2 regions of the Pseudoalteromonas sp. CO342X genome follow, and region 1 is predicted to be linked to the other one. Evidence: predicted binding sites of a transcription regulator. Region 1 holds the regulator's gene; the other holds the start of a gene.

Evidence for each region. The regulator FliA, encoded in region 1, starts transcription of late flagellar genes. The targets are predictions, from matches to a motif close to CTAAAGNTNNNNNNNNNNNNGCCGATA.
Region 2: EXT47_RS10080 (VC2046/SO_2500 family protein) is a predicted target of FliA. The motif match lies at 1,907-1,933, and genes of this name have one in related genera.

What each region holds. Positions count from the first base shown of each region.
Region 1 covers NZ_SGPH01000020.1:166,047-170,467, reverse strand. Annotated here, with positions in the region: gene flhF (flagellar biosynthesis protein FlhF) at 1-1,270, shown strand, start outside; gene EXT47_RS10950 (MinD/ParA family protein) at 1,263-2,123, shown strand; gene EXT47_RS10945 (RNA polymerase sigma factor FliA) at 2,126-2,860, shown strand; gene cheY (chemotaxis response regulator CheY) at 2,903-3,286, shown strand; gene EXT47_RS10935 (protein phosphatase CheZ) at 3,306-4,082, shown strand; gene EXT47_RS10930 (chemotaxis protein CheA) at 4,096-4,421, shown strand, end outside.
Region 2 covers NZ_SGPH01000019.1:16,976-21,396, forward strand. Annotated here, with positions in the region: gene EXT47_RS10070 (SulA-like leucine-rich domain-containing protein) at 72-467, shown strand; gene EXT47_RS10075 (YchJ family protein) at 513-974, shown strand; gene EXT47_RS10080 (VC2046/SO_2500 family protein) at 1,351-1,872, opposite strand; tRNA gene EXT47_RS10085 (tRNA-Tyr) at 1,985-2,069, shown strand; tRNA gene EXT47_RS10090 (tRNA-Tyr) at 2,099-2,183, shown strand; tRNA gene EXT47_RS10095 (tRNA-Tyr) at 2,213-2,297, shown strand; tRNA gene EXT47_RS10100 (tRNA-Tyr) at 2,327-2,411, shown strand; gene EXT47_RS10105 (DUF2938 domain-containing protein) at 2,429-2,926, opposite strand; gene EXT47_RS10110 (helix-turn-helix domain-containing protein) at 2,999-3,394, shown strand; gene EXT47_RS10115 (M48 family metallopeptidase) at 3,417-4,073, opposite strand; gene EXT47_RS10120 (ion channel) at 4,300-4,421, shown strand, end outside.

The DNA of each region.
Region 1 (4,421 bases):
CCGCTTTGTCCGTCCAGAGCCTCGCCAAGCACAGCCAGCAAAACAAGCGCAAGTTGCCGATAGCTTAGCGGCATTGCTCGAGCGTCAGGCACCGCGCCCGCGCTCACCAGAACTTGCTTCTATGTTCTCCCAGTCGGGGATTGATACAGAGCAAATGTTAAGCAGCCAACGTAAAACACAAACTGCTGCACCGACGCATCAAGCGAAGCCACAGCAAGCTCGTCGCCAATCTTTTGACTTTGATGATGATGCATTTGAGCAGCCACAGCAGTGGGGCGAGTCGGATGAGTTAGACAACGGTTTTGGTGATGATTTACCGGAGTTAAATGCCAAGCCTGACGAAATGAGTGCAATGCGTGAAGAAATGAACGCTATTCGTCAATTACTTGAACATCAAGTATCTGGTCTAATGAAACAAGAAATGGCTCGTCGCGATCCAACCCGTGCGTGTCTTGTAGATCGTTTGGAAGGAATGGGCATAGACAAAGATGTTGCTGAGCAAATGGCATGCTTTATCCCTGATGATGTTTCTCGTAAAGAAGCCTGGAATGCATTGTTAAATATGGTGATCAACCAAATGCACACCACTAACAATGATATTCTTCGTCAAGGTGGCGTATTTGCGATGGTGGGTCCAACTGGTGTTGGTAAAACCACAACGGTTGCAAAATTAGCGGCATTAGGTGCACAAAAATACGGTGCAGATAAAGTGGCGTTAATAACGACTGATACCTACAGAATAGGCGCTTACGAGCAGTTAGCTACCTATGGTAGAATTATTGGTTGTCCGGTTAAGCAAGTTAAAGATGCAAATGAACTTGCAGAAGTGCTTTATCATTTACGCAATAAGCGTCTAGTATTAATAGATACGGCGGGAATGAGTCAAAGAGATTTGCGCTTAACTGAACAGTTAAATACACTTATGCGTAGCGCGAGAGTAGATATTCGCAGCTATTTAGTATTAAGTGCGACAGCACAGATGAATGTGTTACAAGAAACAGTAAGACACTTCAAAAAAGTAAATTTAAGTGGCTGTATTTTCACAAAACTTGATGAAAGTCTAAGTTTAGGTGAGATAATTAGCATAGCGATTCAAAATCGCTTGCCAATAGGGTATCTTACCAACGGTCAGCGAGTGCCAGAAGACATTCGCGTAGCAAATGCTCAAAAGCTAGTAAAAAAGGCTGAGCAATTGTATTTAAAAAGAATAAAAGCACAGCACTCTCGACGTGTACCTGTAGCGTCAGAGTCAGTAGGAATGTATGATTAACACAGTTTTAGATCAAGCAAGTGGCCTGCGTAGAATGAGTCAAAATAGCAACCAGGGTGTAAAAGTAATAGCCGTGACCGGTGGAAAAGGTGGGGTGGGTAAAACCAACGTCTCGCTCAATACTGCCATCGCTATGGGCCAACAAGGACAGCGAGTTCTCGTTTTAGATGCGGACTTGGGCTTGGCAAACTGTGATGTGATGTTAGGTCTAAGGGTAGAAAAAAATCTGTCGCACGTGTTGTCGGGTGAATGTGAACTAGATGAGATTCTCGTAGAAGGTCCCGCTGGAATTAAAATTGTACCGGCGACCTCAGGCTCTCAAAGTATGGTAGAGCTGACTCCCGCAGAGCATGCAGGACTTATTCGTGCATTTAGCGAGCTTAACACGCAATTTGATGTCTTAATTGTTGATACCGCAGCTGGTATCTCAGATATGGTTCTGAGCTTCTCTCGAGCTGCACAAGATGTGATGGTTGTGGTGTGTGATGAACCGACTTCCATTACAGATGCTTACGCGTTGATCAAAGTTTTGAGCAGAGAGCATGGTGTCTATCGTTTTAAAATTGTTGCCAACATGGTCCGCAGTATGCGTGAAGGGCAAGAATTATTTGCTAAACTTTCAAAAGTTACAGACCGTTTTCTTGATGTAGCACTGGAATTAGTGGCCACCGTACCGTTTGACGAAAACATGCGTAAATCTTCTCGCAGACAAAGAGCTATCGTGGATTTATTTCCGAGTTCCCCTGCGGCGATTGCGATTAAGGGACTAGCTGCTAAGGCAGTTAAATGGCCAATTCCGCATCAACCTTCTGGTCATCTAGAATTTTTCATTGAACAACTTGTAAACGGGTGATTATGGCTTCTCCGGTCAATAGAGCTGCGGGATATCAAACTTCAGACCACATTCATAAGGTGGTTGAACGGCATGCTCCACTTGTCAAAAAAGTGGCATGCCACCTGATTGCTCGACTTCCGGCAAGTGTGCAACTCGACGATCTGATCCAGTCAGGTATGATTGGATTGATTGAAGCATCTAAAAATTTCGATGCAACTAAAGGCGCTAGTTTCGAAACCTTTGCGGGGATCCGTATTCGAGGCGCAATGCTGGATGAAATCCGTCGTGGTGATTGGGCGCCTCGTTCTGTTCACAAAAATAGCAGAATGGTTGCAGAAGCTATCTCCGAGTTAGAATCTCTCCTTGGTCGAGAACCAAAAGACACTGAAATCGCTGAAAAACTTGATATATCTCTAGATGAGTACCATCATATTTTACATGATGTAAATGCAAGTAAAGTCATCGGTATTGAGGATCTTGGGGTTGATGAAGACGTGATAACCCCAGCAAACAGCGATTTTGCGCTAGACAAACCGTTTAATAACGTTAAAAATGAACGTTTTAACGAGTCTTTAGTAAATGCTATCAAAGCGTTACCCGAAAGGGATGCTCTGGTTTTATCACTTTACTATAACGACGAAATGAATTTAAAAGAGATTGGTGCCATCCTTGATGTCAGTGAATCTCGAGTAAGCCAAATTCACGGTCAGGCAATGATAAAGCTTAAAGCTAAAATCAATGACTGGATAAATTAGAGTACATAAAATAGTTGGGTTCGAACCTCACTGGAGGAAGTTTTGGATAAGAACATGAAGATTCTCGTGGTTGATGATTTCTCTACTATGAGAAGAATAATCAAAAACCTATTAAGAGATTTAGGCTTTACCAATGTTCAAGAAGCTGATGATGGTAGTACAGCACTTCCGATGCTACAAAATCAGGAGTTTGACTTTGTAGTAACTGATTGGAATATGCCGGGCATGCAAGGTATTGATTTGCTTCGTGCAATACGCGCAGATGAAAAGCTTAAGCACATTCCAGTGTTGATGGTTACCGCAGAAGCGAAAAAAGAACAAATTGTTGCAGCAGCGCAAGCTGGGGTGAACGGATATATTGTTAAACCGTTTACTGCAGGTACGCTCAAAACTAAGCTTGAAAAAGTATTTGAGCGACTAGGCTAACAGCAAGGGGATATGGCCTATGTCTGTAAATGCTGCGCCTCAAATTACACTTGAACAAGCTAAGCAACTTGTTGAGCTTCTAGAGCAAGGTGAACAAGAAAAAGCTGACCAGCTGATTTTAGAAGCTGCTAACAAAGAGCAATCGGAGTTATTTGCAGAAGTCGGAAAGCTGACTCGCCAATTACACGAGTCCTTGAAGAACTTTGAGCTGGATACTCGCCTCGCAGATCTCACGACAGAGGCTATTCCTGACGCCAAGCAGCGTCTTAATTATGTTATGGAAATGACAGAAAGCGCTGCTAACAAAACGATGGACGCGGTCGAAGAAAGCTTACCTCTTGCGCAGAACCTAGCGGATGAGTTAGCGCAAATAAAGCCCACTTGGGATCGATTGATGAGCAGAGACATTCAACTCGGTGAGTTTAAATCTCTGTGTCATGATCTCGACAGCTTTATGCAGACTTCAAAGACACGTACAGACGAATTACAAGGTTTAATGACGAATGTGCTGATGGCTCAGGACTATCAGGATTTGACTGGGCAGGTTATTCGGCGCGTCATTGAGCTTGTGAGAGAAGTAGAAGATAGTCTCATTCACCTCCTGACTGTTTTTGGTACTTCAGATGAAGCGCCTTCAACTGCTGTGAAAGCGAATGAAAACGAAATAAAAACAACCGAGACTATCAGTGATGAATTGTCTGGACCTGAAGGTCCAATTATTGACGCTGAATCGCGAGATGACGTGGTTTCTGGTCAAGACGAAGTCGATGACTTGCTATCTAGTTTAGGCTTCTAGTTGGAGAGTGTGTATGAGCTTTGAAGTCGATGAAGATATCTTGCAGGACTTTCTTGTTGAAGCAGGCGAAATATTAGAACTGTTATCTGAACAGCTTGTTGAACTAGAAAATAATCCTGAAGATAAAGAACTTCTCAATGCGATTTTCCGTGGCTTCCATACCGTAAAAGGTGGGGCTGGCTTCCTAGGTATGACCGAACTGGTCGATGCCTGTCACGGTGCGGAGAACGTGTTTGATGTACTACGACAAGGGCAACGAAAAGTAACTTCCGAACTGATGGATGTTATTTTGCAATCTTTGGATACGATCAACGAAATGTTCGCTTGTATTCAAAACCG
Region 2 (4,421 bases), on a different contig from region 1:
ATTTCCCTTGCATTCACACACTGTATAAACTACTGTATACAAATACTGTATAGATAACCAGTGAGACAATTATGTTACACAGCAATACACTTCTACAGCCAAACAATTCGACTTATTACACACTTAACGAAATCAATAATGTTTTCGTTGAAGATGAGATCGTCGCTAGCTTAGAGTTACTTAAAGTTTTACATAAATGTCAGCATAAACAAGGCTGGACGCTACTCGTTGCGCCCGATAATGTACCAAACAAGTCACTACTAGAAAGTGCTTCAGTTGATGCAAGCAAGTTGCTCGTCATTAGGCAAAAGCACATATACGACCTTGAGTATGTACTTAAAAGTGCTATCAGCAATGGTAATTTCGCTGCAGTGGTGATTTGGACTGATATTACATCAGTGCAAACTATCAACAAAATGGAACTGCCGGTATCTGACGTTGCGATCCACTGTTTTCAAAGCGCTTAACCAGCTACAATAACGAGATATAAATTTGTTAAAACAGAAGTTTTTATGTCTTGTTATTGCAATTCATCCCTTCCCTATTCGCAATGTTGTGAGCCGTACCTTAAGGGACAAAAATTCGCAGAGCGTCCACAAATACTCATGCGCTCTCGCTATACTGCATACTGCTTAAAAGATGCAAAGTATATTCATGACACCTACGCCCAGGCTAAACAAGCACAAAATAGTGTCGACGATATTGCTGCATTTGCTAATTACGCACGCTTTATAAAATTGGAAGTGCTAGAAGAATTAGCAGAAGCTACTCAGGGGATCGTTGAGTTTAAGGCGCACTATATCGCAGAAAACACACACTATATACTCCATGAGCGGTCAAATTTTATTACCGAAGCAGGCAGATGGTATTACTTAGATGGTGAATTGTACGATACACCTACAACCAAAGTAGGCAGAAATGACCTCTGTCCGTGCGGCAGTGACAAAAAGTACAAAAAGTGCCACGGTACCTAAAATAACCTGAATTAGAGATTAGATACAAAGCAATAAAAAAAGCTTGAAGCAAGCTAAGGATGATTAAAGGCCGTTTAGCTTATACCAGTTGTATTAAGTAAATGATCTATCTTGAAGCAGGGAAATAGCTTTAGTAGCAAGGCAAAAATTTTGCTATTTAGTTGTTCTAAATGAGAAATTTTTAACGAAGCTAATATGCTATTTCACCCTTCAAATTGATTAGAGAATTAATTCAATTGATATTAGACATGAAGCGCGATAAGCATGGCGTTTTATGCCAGTCTAGTAACGAAGCAAACAGCTGTAAAACAGCAAGTTTAATACCAGTTTGTCTTAAATTTGCTCAATTTTGAAGGAGTAAAAGCAGCTAATGTTGTTACGCCGTCGCGCGTAACATACTCTGCATATCACCCGTTGCAATTTGATCATAAAAACCAGCCGCATCCATTGCCTTATCAGCAACTAAGGCCAGTTTACCTTGCGCGCTCGCCAAACGTCTTTTAACCGCTGGTTCCAAATTTTCTACGACTTCGAGTGGAATATGCTTTTTATCATTTCGTGCGGCAAAAGGTTCTGGATTTAAATTTTCTTGCAATCGCAAGGTTGCCATTGCCCCCATAGATACCAGCTGCGCGTTATGCTGACCAATAAGCATATTGTACTCTTTTGGCGCAAGCGGCTTTTGTGGACCTATTTCAAATTGCTTTTTTAGTGTTTCTTCTGAGTTATCTTTTGCGGCAGCTTCAGATTTTGGTAGGTGAAATTGGCTAAAATCTAATGCATCGGTTGATAGCATAGATAACAGCATGGCAAAATCGGCAGAGCGCGTCTCATGAACACTAATGTTCAATGCGGATCCTAATTGCGACTCACTGATTAAAACGCCATCAATTTGCATGTATTCCAACCGATTATTTTGATAATTATGAATTTATCGGCCTTTTTCCGAAAAACTTTAGTAGTTTTCTTTACTTCGAAAAAAACTTTGTTATTATCACCGCCGTTGTTTAGGAGGGGTTCCCGAGCGGCCAAAGGGATCAGACTGTAAATCTGACGGCTCAGCCTTCGCTGGTTCGAATCCAGCTCCCTCCACCACTTTCAAATTGTAACGCTTTAAAATGTATGGAGGGGTTCCCGAGCGGCCAAAGGGATCAGACTGTAAATCTGACGGCTCAGCCTTCGCTGGTTCGAATCCAGCTCCCTCCACCACTTTCAAATTGTAACGCTTTAAAATGTATGGAGGGGTTCCCGAGCGGCCAAAGGGATCAGACTGTAAATCTGACGGCTCAGCCTTCGCTGGTTCGAATCCAGCTCCCTCCACCACTTTCAAATTGTAACGCTTTAAAATGTATGGAGGGGTTCCCGAGCGGCCAAAGGGATCAGACTGTAAATCTGACGGCTCAGCCTTCGCTGGTTCGAATCCAGCTCCCTCCACCACCTTCTATTTTGTTATCTCACAACAAGCTTACATATATAAACGAGCTTAAAAACAATCCAAAACCAAAAATCAAATGTGCTGCCATACTTTTTACCCTTGCCTTATTCGGCTCTGGTAATTTAGATGCTGCGACCCCTGCACCAAAACAGGGTTGCATAATAAAAAATGGAAAAACACACGTTATTAAACCAAAAACTAACGCAATGAAAAGGCTAGGCTCAGTCAACCAAGGCTTGCCCACGCTCAGAAGTAACACCAAGGCGAATACAATCCCAATGAGATAATGCATGCACCAGCCAATGACACCTTCACCAGATATTGATTTACTGTGCCCGATACCTTGATGCGTGAGTTGACCTTTACACAAGTGTCCAATCCACCTACCAACCAATGCATAATCTAAGCCCTTTATGGCAAATAAGCGACTGAGCATAAATGCCCACAAATCCATAACAAGCGTTGCACCTACGCCAATCACGACTGCTGGCATTAACATCGTATATAGGTTTTCCACAATTTTTACTCCTCTTTTTTACTGATAGCCGCTATCCTACTAGTTCAAGTTAACTTTAAGTCAAGGGCAAGAATGGATATCAGTGAAGTTGCAAAGAAGTCAGGTTTACCCGCATCCACGCTTAGATATTATGAAGAAAAAGGACTGATCCGATCGATTGGTCGACAAGGGCTCAAACGTGTTTTCCCCCATTCGATACTTGAACGTCTGGCGCTTATTACACTAGGCAGAAACGCAGGCTTTTCGTTAGATGAAATAGCGGACATGTTTACCCCCGAGGGTAAAGCGGATATTGATAGGGCGAAGTTACAATCCAAAGGGGATGAATTAAATGAAACCATTAAGCATTTAACTGCAATGCGAGATGGCCTCTATCACGCTGCCAAATGCCCTGCGCCAAGCCACTTTGAATGTCCGACATTTCAAAAGCTGTTAAAACGCGCGGCAAAAGCGAGGCCCGAGAAATAATAGGCATAAACAGGACACTATGCTAATGCTCAATCATCAAGTCACGACCGTGGTCACGTAGATAACGCCGAGCCATTTTATGGTCGTGGCCATAGTGCTTTGTTACCAAGCGCCAAAATGCGCTATTGTGTGCCATGACATGAAAATGGCAAAGTTCGTGCACTACCACATAATCAATTACCCACTTAGGCGCACCAATCAAAAGCGTATTAAACGCAAGCACGCCTTTAGATGAAAAACTGCCCCAGCGGCTTTTATAAACGCGTATTTTTAGTGTATCAAAGCGAGCTTGAATATCAGGTTGATAGCGCGCAATAACCATATCTACATAGTCATTTAGCGTTTCGCTTAACAGCGCAACTAATTCACGCCATTCATTTTTGACAGCCTTAAGTAACACCCTTTTGTTATCAAAATCAATTACAGAGGTCGTGCTTTCGCCTCTTTGAATGGTAAAGGTCTCGCCGAATACTTGCACAATTCCTGTTTCCAGTGGCCGAGGGCTCTCAGGTATGACTTTTAGAGCAAGCTTTGATTTTATCCAATCGGATTTGCTTTCCACCCAATTATGTAACCAGCGCTCGCAAACTTGCTCTGGTGCATACACAAATACTTGGCCAGCTTTTATTTTTATCGCAACGCTCTTACGCTTTCGGCTTTTCTTCAATTGATATTGCAAGGTAACAAATTCTTAGTCACTAAAGCATGCATTATAATATGAGCAACTTATCGGAGTCACTGCAAACGCCATGTAAGATGATGAATTTGATCAACAATGACAATTAACTCATCAATAGTGTGGTTTCTAACACTCTATAAATTAGAAAGATTTTTTCGTTAAATCACCGTATTTATTATTTTTGCTGCTACGCTTAATGAAAAAGGCATTTTGATTTAGGCAAGCTATGGCTGATAAACCCATTTGCCAATATGTGTCACCTGAGGGAAAAAAATGCAGTGAAATCGATATGGGCTCAGGTTACTGCTTTTGGCATGACAATAAATTCGATAAAGGTGGCTTAGAGCT